2 regions of the Streptomyces sp. NPDC050504 genome follow, and region 2 is predicted to be linked to the other one. Evidence: riboswitches for the same ligand, from Rfam matches in the RefSeq annotation. Region 2 holds a riboswitch; the other holds the start of a gene.
What was found. A riboswitch is a leader RNA that binds a small molecule or an ion and turns the genes downstream of it on or off. The one in region 2 is predicted to bind S-adenosylmethionine.

Region 1: another riboswitch for S-adenosylmethionine. It lies ahead of ACIBNE_RS30180 (aminotransferase class V-fold PLP-dependent enzyme); the one in region 2 lies ahead of thrC (threonine synthase).

Annotation. Positions count from the first base shown of each region.
Region 1 covers NZ_JBITHO010000008.1:447,901-452,105, forward strand. Annotated here, with positions in the region: gene ACIBNE_RS30175 (glycerate kinase) at 1-329, shown strand, start outside; gene ACIBNE_RS30180 (aminotransferase class V-fold PLP-dependent enzyme) at 260-1,699, opposite strand; SAM riboswitch class IV at 1,908-2,025, opposite strand; gene trpD (anthranilate phosphoribosyltransferase) at 2,155-3,219, opposite strand; gene ACIBNE_RS30190 (cytochrome bc complex cytochrome b subunit) at 3,337-4,205, opposite strand, start outside.
Region 2 covers NZ_JBITHO010000002.1:529,798-534,002, forward strand. Annotated here, with positions in the region: gene ACIBNE_RS08190 (MoaD/ThiS family protein) at 32-310, opposite strand; gene thrC (threonine synthase) at 346-1,638, opposite strand; SAM riboswitch class I at 1,656-1,783, opposite strand; gene ACIBNE_RS08200 (glucosyl-3-phosphoglycerate synthase) at 1,948-2,886, shown strand; gene ACIBNE_RS08205 (trehalose-6-phosphate synthase) at 2,965-4,205, shown strand, end outside.

The DNA.
Region 1 (4,205 bases), on a different contig from region 2:
GCGGACGCGGCAAGGTCCCGGCCGAGGTCGCGCGCCGCGCCAAGCGGTTCGGCCGCCCGGTGCTGGCGCTCGCGGGCACGATCGGGGCGGGCGCGCAGTCCGTGCGGGACGTCGGCGTGGACGCCTACAGCTCGATCCTGCCCGCCCCTGTATCGCTGGACGAGGCGCTGGACCGGGGCGCGGAGTTCCTGACCGACGCCACCGAGCGGGCCCTGCGGATGGTCCTGCTCGGCGCGGGCCTGCCCCGGGCGGCGACGCTTCAGGCAGCCGCGCCGGCCGTCCCGGCAGCGGAGGTGTCGGGCACGCAACGCCCTTCCTCCGTACGGTAGTTCCAGCGGGCCCCGTCCGTGACGAGCTCCTTCACCGCGCGCAGGAAGCGCTCCAGGTGCTCGTCGGGCGTGCCCGCGCCGAAGGAGACACGGATCGCGTTCAGCGACCGCTCGCCCGGGTCGCCCTCGGGCGCGCCGCACTCGCCCGGGTCCTGCGGGGAGCTGCCGAGCAGGGTGCGGACCAGCGGGTGGGCGCAGAACAGGCCGTCGCGCACGCCGATGCCGTACTCGGCGGAGAGCGCGGCGGCGAAGTGCGAGGAGTTCCAGCCCTCGACCACGAAGGAGATGACGCTGACCCGGGCCGCGTCCTCGCCGAACAGCGAGAGCACCTTGACCTGCTCGACCTCCGCGAGCCCGTCGAGCACCCGGCGCACCAGCCGCTGCTCGCGCTCCACGAGCGCGTCGAACCCGGCCTCGGTCAGCGCCTTGCAGGCGGAGGCGATGGAGTAGACGCCGATGACGTTGGGCGAGCCGGCCTCGTGGCGCGCGGCGGTGGTGTGCCACTCGACGTCCACGCCGCCGTCGGTGCGCCGGGCGACCTTGCGGGAGGCCCCGCCGCCCGCGAGGTACGGCTCGGCCTCCTGGAGCCAGTCGGCGCGGCCCGCGAGGACGCCGGAGCCGAAGGGCGCGTACAGCTTGTGGCCGGAGAAGGCGACCCAGTCGACGTCCAACTCCGCGATGTCCACCGGGTGGTGGGGCGCGAGCTGGGCGGCGTCGAGCACGATGCGGGCGCCGTGGGCGTGCGCGGCGGCGGCCAGCTCGCGCACGGGCCACAGCTCGCCGGTGACGTTGGAAGCGCCGGTCACGCACACCAGCGCGGGGCCGTGGGGGTCGCGGTCGGCGAGGGCGCGCTCCAGGGTCTCGACGGCCTGCTGCGGGGTGCGCGGGGCGTTGAGGTAGGTGACGCGGGCGTCGCGCCAGGGCAGCAGCGAGGCGTGGTGCTCGGTCTCGAAGACGAAGACCTGGCAGTCGGCGGGCAGCACCTGGGCCAGCAGGTTCAGCGAGTCGGTGGTGGAGCGGGTGAAGACGACCTGGTCGCCGGGGCGGCAGCCGAGGAAGTCGGCGACGACCTCGCGGCTGTTCTCGAAGAGGTCGGTGGAGAGCTGCGAGAGGTATCCGGCGCCGCGGTGGACGCTGCCGTAGTACGGGGCGTAGGCCGCGACGTCGTCCCAGACGCGCTGGAGGGCGGGGGCGCTGGCGCCGTAGTCGAGGGCCGCGTAGGTGACTTCGCCGCCGGTGACCAGCGGCACGGTGACGTCCCGGCCGAGGACCGGCAGCGGCTCGCAGGAGGGGTCGGCGGAGCAGTCGGCGGAGCCCGCGGCAGCGGCGGGGGCGGCGGAAACGGCGGCGGCGGTCGGCTGAGCGGACATGGCGGAATCTCCCGGTGGGCCAGGGCGAACGAAGGCATGAAGGACCCGCGGAGGCAGCACGAACCACCGTGCCGTACACGGGTGTTGCTCAACGCGCGACGGAAGGGCGCCGCACGGAGGGTGTCATGGAAAAGGGGCCGGAAAGCCCTATCGCATTCGCTTGCTCACGAGACTGCTCCCTCGGGACCAGGACCCCAGGGTGTGCAGGGGTCCGCGCTTGCCGCAGACCTCGCTGCCTGCGACCTGGTCTTCACCCGGGGCACCCCGCCACGGACGGAGGGTTGCCGGACAGCGGGCCGGGGCCGTAGTCGCTGTCACTCATGACCTGTCGAGAACGTACGTCACGTGATCGCCCGCACGCAACCCCGTACCGCATCGCGGAACGCGAAGAGACGGGCGCCACACCGGCGCCCGCCTCTCAACTCCCTTGCCCCGCAGGGCCGTACGGACCGCTCCTAGCGATTGCTCGCCGCGATCCACCGTTCGAGTGTCGTGCGTGCCGCGCCCGAGTCGATGGACTCGGCCGCCTTGGCGATGCCCGCCGCGATCCGCTCCTCCAGCGTGCCCTCGCCGCGCTCCAGCGCCACCAGCGCCGCCGCCGCGTTCAGCAGTACGGCGTCCCGCACGGGACCGGTCTCCCCCGCCAGCAGCCGCCGCGCCACGTCCGCGTTGTACGAGGCGTCCTCGCCGCGCAGCGCCTCGATGGGCACCAGGTCGATGCCGACGTCCCTGGGGTCGAAGACCTCCTCGGTCACCGCGCCGTCCCGCACCACCCACACCCGGGAGGTGCCGGTGGTCGTCAGCTCGTCGAGCCCGTCGTCGCCGCGGAACACCAGCGAGGAGTTGCCGCGCTCGGCGAAGACCCCGGCCACGATCGGCGCCATCCGCGCGTCGGCGACGCCCACGGCCTGCGCCGTCACCTTCGCCGGGTTGGTCAGCGGACCGAGCACGTTGAACGTGGTCCGGATGCCGAGCTGGCCGCGCGCCGCCGCCACGTGCCGCAGCGCGGGGTGGAACTTCACCGCGAAGCACATGGTGATGCCGGCCTCTTCGGCGACCTCGGCGACCCGCTGGGGGGTCAGCGACAGGTTGACGCCGAGCTTCTCCAGCACGTCGGAGGAGCCGGAGGCCGACGAGGCGGCCCTGTTGCCGTGCTTCACGACCTTCGCGCCGGTGCCCGCGACGACGATCGAGGCCATCGTGGAGATGTTGACGGTCTTGGCGCCGTCGCCCCCGGTGCCGACGATGTCGACGCTCGGGCCCGGCACCTCGATGACGTTGGCGTGCGCGTACATGGTCCGCACGAGGCCGGTGATCTCCTCGACGGTCTCGCCCTTGGCCCGCAGCGCCACCATGAACCCGGCGATCTGCGCGTCGGTCGCCTCGCCCCGCAGGATGCGGTCCATCGCCCACGCGGTGTCGTCCGCGCTCTGGTCGTGTCCGGTGAGGATGCCGTTGAGCACGGAGGGCCAGGACCGGCCCGCCGCGGTGTCGCCTCCTGCGGGGGTCAAAGCGCTCATGGCCGCTCCTGTCGTGTGCGCCTGAATGGTGGAACCCACCCTATCCAGCCCGGGAACGGCCGGAGCCCCCGTCCATTGCGTGGACGGGGGCTCCGGCTGTGGCGAACAGGCGGGAGATCAGTGGTGGCCGTGGCCGCTGGTGATCTCCTTGTACTCCTCGGCAGTGGCCTTCGGGATCTGGTTGCCCTCTCCGTACATGCCCTTGCTGAGCTTGGCCCTGGCCTTGAGCAGCGCCGAAGGCTTGCGCTCGACGCCGTTCTCGTCGACCGTCGGGCCGATCTCCAGCGGCTCGTACTGCTCGTGCGCGGTGAGGCGGTGCAGCTCGCCCTGCGAAAGCGGCTCGTGGACCTCGACGAACTCACCGTGCGGCAGGCGCTTGATGATGCCCGACTCGCGGCCGTGCAGCACCTTGTCCTTGTCGCGGCGCTGGAGACCCAGGCAGATCCGCTTGGTGACGATGAACGCGACGACCGGGCCGACGAAGAAGCCGATGCGCACGAACCAGGTGATCGAGTTGATCGACAGGTGGAAGTGCGTCGCCCAGAGGTCGTTTCCACCACCGACGAGCATGATCATGTACGCGGTGATCCAGGCGACGCCGAAGGCGGTGCGGGTCGGCGCGTTGCGCGGACGCTGCGCGATGTGGTGCTCGCGCTTGTCGCCCGTGACCCACGACTCCAGGAACGGCCAGACCGCGATCAGGACCAGGACCAGACCGAAGACCACCAGCGGGATGAAGACGCCCAGGGCCAGGGTGTGGCCCCAGATGACGATCTCCCAGCCCGGCATCACGCGGACGAGGCCCTCGGCGAAGCCCATGTACCAGTCGGGCTGGGCGCCGGTGGACACCTGGTCCGGGCGGTACGGGCCGATGGCCCACACCGGGTTGATGGTGAACATCGCGGAGATGACCGCGATGACGCCGAAGACCAGGAAGAAGAAGCCTCCGGCCTTGGCCATGTAGACCGGCAGCAGCGGCATGCCCA
Region 2 (4,205 bases):
TGCCGGTGACTCTGAGGTACCGCGGAACGGCTCAGCAGCCGCCCGCGACCGCCGGGATGATCGAGATGCCCGCGCCGTCCGGCGTGGCGGTCCCCAGGCCCTGCTCGAACCGCACGTCGTCGTCGTTCACGTACACGTTCACGAAGCGGCGCAGCTGCCCCTGGTCGTCCAGGACGCGCGCGGCGATGCCCGCGTGGTTCTTCTCCAGGTCCTCGATGACCTCGGCGAGGGTCGCGCCCTCGGCGGAGACCTCGGACTGACCGCCGGTGTAGGTGCGGAGGATGGTGGGGATGCGGACGTTCACGCTCATGTCGGGTTTCTCCGTTCCTGCTGCTGGGGGGATTGTCAGTGCGCGAGGCCGGCCGCGCGGAACGCGTCCAGGCTCGGCTTGATCGTCGCCGTGGCCTGCGACGTCTCCGCCACCGCGTCCAGCGTCTTCAGACCGTCGCCGGTGTTCAGCACGACCGTGGTGAGCGCCGGGTCCAGCACGCCCGCCTCGATGAGCTTGCGCGTCACGCCGACCGTCACGCCGCCCGCGGTCTCCGCGAAGATGCCCTCGGTGCGGGCCAGCAGCTTGATGGCGTCCACGACCTGCTCGTCGTTCACGTCCTCCACCGCACCGCCGGTCCGGCGCGCGATGTCGAGCACGTAGGGGCCGTCGGCCGGGTTGCCGATCGCCAGCGACTTGGCGATGGTGTTCGGCTTCTGGGGCCGTACGACGTCGTGACCGGCCTTGAAGGCCGTCGACACCGGCGAGCAGCCCTCCGCCTGGGCGCCGAAGATCTTGTACGGCCGGTCCTCGACGAGCCCGAGCCCGATCAGCTCCTGGAGACCCTTGTCGATCTTCGTGAGCTGCGAGCCCGAGGCGATCGGGATGACGATCTGGTCCGGGATGCGCCAGCCGAGCTGCTCGCAGATCTCGTACGCGAGGGTCTTGGAGCCCTCGCCGTAGTACGGCCGCAGGTTCACGTTCACGAAGCCCCAGCCCTCGCCCAGCGGGTCGCCGATGAGCTCGGAGCAGAAGCGGTTGACGTCGTCGTAGTTGCCCTCGATGCCGACCAGCTCGCCGCCGTACACCGCGGCCATGACGACCTTGCCCTGCTCCAGGTCGTGCGGGATGAAGACGCAGGAGCGGAAGCCGGCGCGGGCGGCGGCGGCGCCGACGGCACCGGCGAGGTTGCCCGTGGAGGAGCAGGAGAGCGTGGTGAAGCCGAAGGCGCGGGCGGCCTCGACGGCGATGGCCACGACGCGGTCCTTGAAGGAGTGCGTCGGGTTGCCGGAGTCGTCCTTGACGTACAGGCCGCCGGTGACGCCCAGCTCGCGGGCGAGGTTGTCGGCCTTGACCAGCTTGGTGAGGCCCGGGTTCAGGTTCGGCTTCTCGGCGACGTCCGCGGGGACCGGCAGCAGCGGCGCGTACCGCCAGATGCTGTTCGGACCGGCCTCGATCCGGGCGCGCAGCGCGTCCGGGTCCCCGACGGGCAGGTCGTAGGCGACCTCAAGCGGTCCGAAACAGAGCTGACAGGCGAAGATCGGACCGAGCTCGAAGCGCTCGCCGCACTCGCGGCAGGACAGCGCGACGGCGGGGCCGAGGTCTACGGGGGTGGCGGTGGTGTTCTCCGCGACGGTCTGCACAGCCATGATGGCGAGGCCCTTTCTCCTCATCTTCCTCGTGACGCGCTTCGCCACGAGCCGGAATTGGCACCTTCCCCACCGTTACCTCGCGGTCGGCGGGAGGGTTGCCGGGACTTCAACGGGCCGTTCCCTCTGTCCCTCTGGATGAGCGCTGTGGCACCGAGCGGGGCTCGGGCGTTTGTCGGCGTACCGACCCCCGACATGCGGTGGCCGTTCGCGTTGTTCAAGACTGTAACCGAAGCCCCGGACGGTCGAGACAGCCGTCCGGACCGCGAGATGGGTCACACGGCGATCACACAGCAGGGAGTGCGGGACGTGCTCGAAGAGGTGGAGCACTGGCTGACCAGGCGTTCCTGGGCGGCGGCCGACCGTTCGCTGGGCGACCTGATGGCCGCCAAGCGGGGCACGAAAATCAGCGTGGTGCTGCCCGCGCTGAACGAGGAGGAGACGGTCGGCGAGATCGTCGGCACCATCCGCCGGGAGCTGGTCGACGCGGTCCCCCTGGTGGACGAGCTGGTGGTGATCGACTCCGGTTCGACCGACCGGACGTCGGAGGTGGCCGCGGCGGCGGGCGCGCGGGTGGTGCACCGCGACGCGATCCTGCCCGCGCTGCCCGCCGTGCCGGGCAAGGGCGAGGTCCTGTGGCGGTCGCTCCTGGTGACGACCGGGGACGTGGTCGCCTTCGTGGACGCGGACCTCAAGGACTTCTCGGCGGACTTCGTGTCCGGGATCGTCGGGCCGCTCCTCACCGACCCCGACGTCTCCTTCGTCAAGGCGATGTACGACCGGCCGTTCGGCGCCGCCGCAGGTCAGGGCGGCCGGGTCACCGAGCTGGTGGCGCGCCCGCTGCTGAACCTCCACTGGCCCCGACTGGCGGGTTTCGTACAGCCGTTGGGCGGTGAGTACGCGGCGCGGCGGGAGCTGCTGGAGCAGCTGCCCTTCCCCGTCGGTTACGGAGTGGAGCTGGGGCTGCTGGTGGACGCGCTGCACACGGTCGGGCTCGACGCGCTGGCACAGGTCGACGTGGGCGTGCGGATCCACCGCCACCAGGACAGCCAGGCGCTGGGGCGGATGGCGGCGGCGATCTACCGGACCGCGCAACTGCGGTTGTCCCGGGGGCACTTGGTGCGGCCCGCGCTGACGCAGTTCGAGCGGGGGGAGGACGGTTTCGTGCCGCGGACGCACGCCGTGGACACGGAGGAGAGGCCGCCGATGCGGGAGGTCCCGGAATACGCGAAGCGCCGGGCCGCGTAGCCCCCGGGGCGGGGCGCCCCGCGAGGGGCGGGGCGCCGCCACGTTTGGGGGGAAGCCCCACGGGCTAGGTTTCGGCACATGGCTGCTGCTGCCCGGATCCTCGTCGCGTCCAACCGCGGCCCCCTCACCTACTCCCTCGACGGCGACGGGACCCTCCGCTCCCGCCGCGGCGGAGGCGGCCTGGTCTCCGGGCTCAGCGCGGTGGGCTCGGACGGCTCGGTCTGGGTGTGCTCGGCGCTGACCGACGGCGACCGGGCGGCGGTCCGCTCGGGCGCCGCCGAGCCCGGCGTCCGGATGCTCGACATCGACCCCGACGTGCACGCCGCCGCGTACAACGGCATCGCGAACTCGGTGCTCTGGTTCGTCCACCACATGCTGTACCAGACGCCGCGGGAACCGGTCTTCGACGCGGAGTTCCGGCGCCGGTGGGCGGCGTACGAGGCGTACAACCGCGCCTTCGCCGACGCGCTGGCCCAGGAGGCGGGGCAGGGCGCGTCGGTGCTGGTGCAGGACTACCACCTGGCGCTGGTGCCCGGCATGCTCCGCGCCCTCCGCCCCGACCTGCGGATCGGCCACTTCTCGCACACGCCGTGGGCGCCCGTCGACTACTTCAGGCTGCTGCCCGACGACGTCGCGGAGCAGCTGCTGCGGGGCATGCTGGGCGCGGACCGGCTGGGATTCCTGACCCACCGCTGGGCGGACGCGTTCACCGCGTGCTGTACGGCGCTGGCGGGCGGGACCGGCGGGACCGCGATCGGGGTGCACGGGCTCGGCGCGGACGCGGAGTTCCTGCGGGCGCGCTCGCGCGAGGCGGACGTGGAGGAGCGGATCGCGGCGCTGCGCGAGCAGGTGGGCGCGGCGCGGGACGGGACGGCGCGGCGGACGATCGTACGGGTGGACCGCACCGAGCTGTCGAAGAACATCGTGCGGGGGCTGTTGGCGTACCGGGAGCTGCTGGAGAGGCGGCCGGAGTGGCGCGGGCGCGTGGTGCACGTGGCGTTCGCGTATCCGTCGCGGCAGGACCTCGCGGTGTACCGGGAGTACACGGCGGAGGTCGCGCGGGTGGCCGCGGACATCAACTCCACCTTCGGGACGCCGAGTTGGACGCCCGTCGTGATGCACGTCAAGGACGACTTCGCACGGTCGCTGGCGGCGTACCGGATCGCGGACGTCGCGCTGGTGAACCCGATCAGGGACGGGATGAACCTGGTCGCGAAGGAGATCCCGGTCGTCTCGGACGAGGGGTGCGCGCTGGTGCTCTCGCGGGAGGCGGGGGCGTACGAGGAGCTGGGCGCGGACGCGGTGGGAGTGAACCCGTA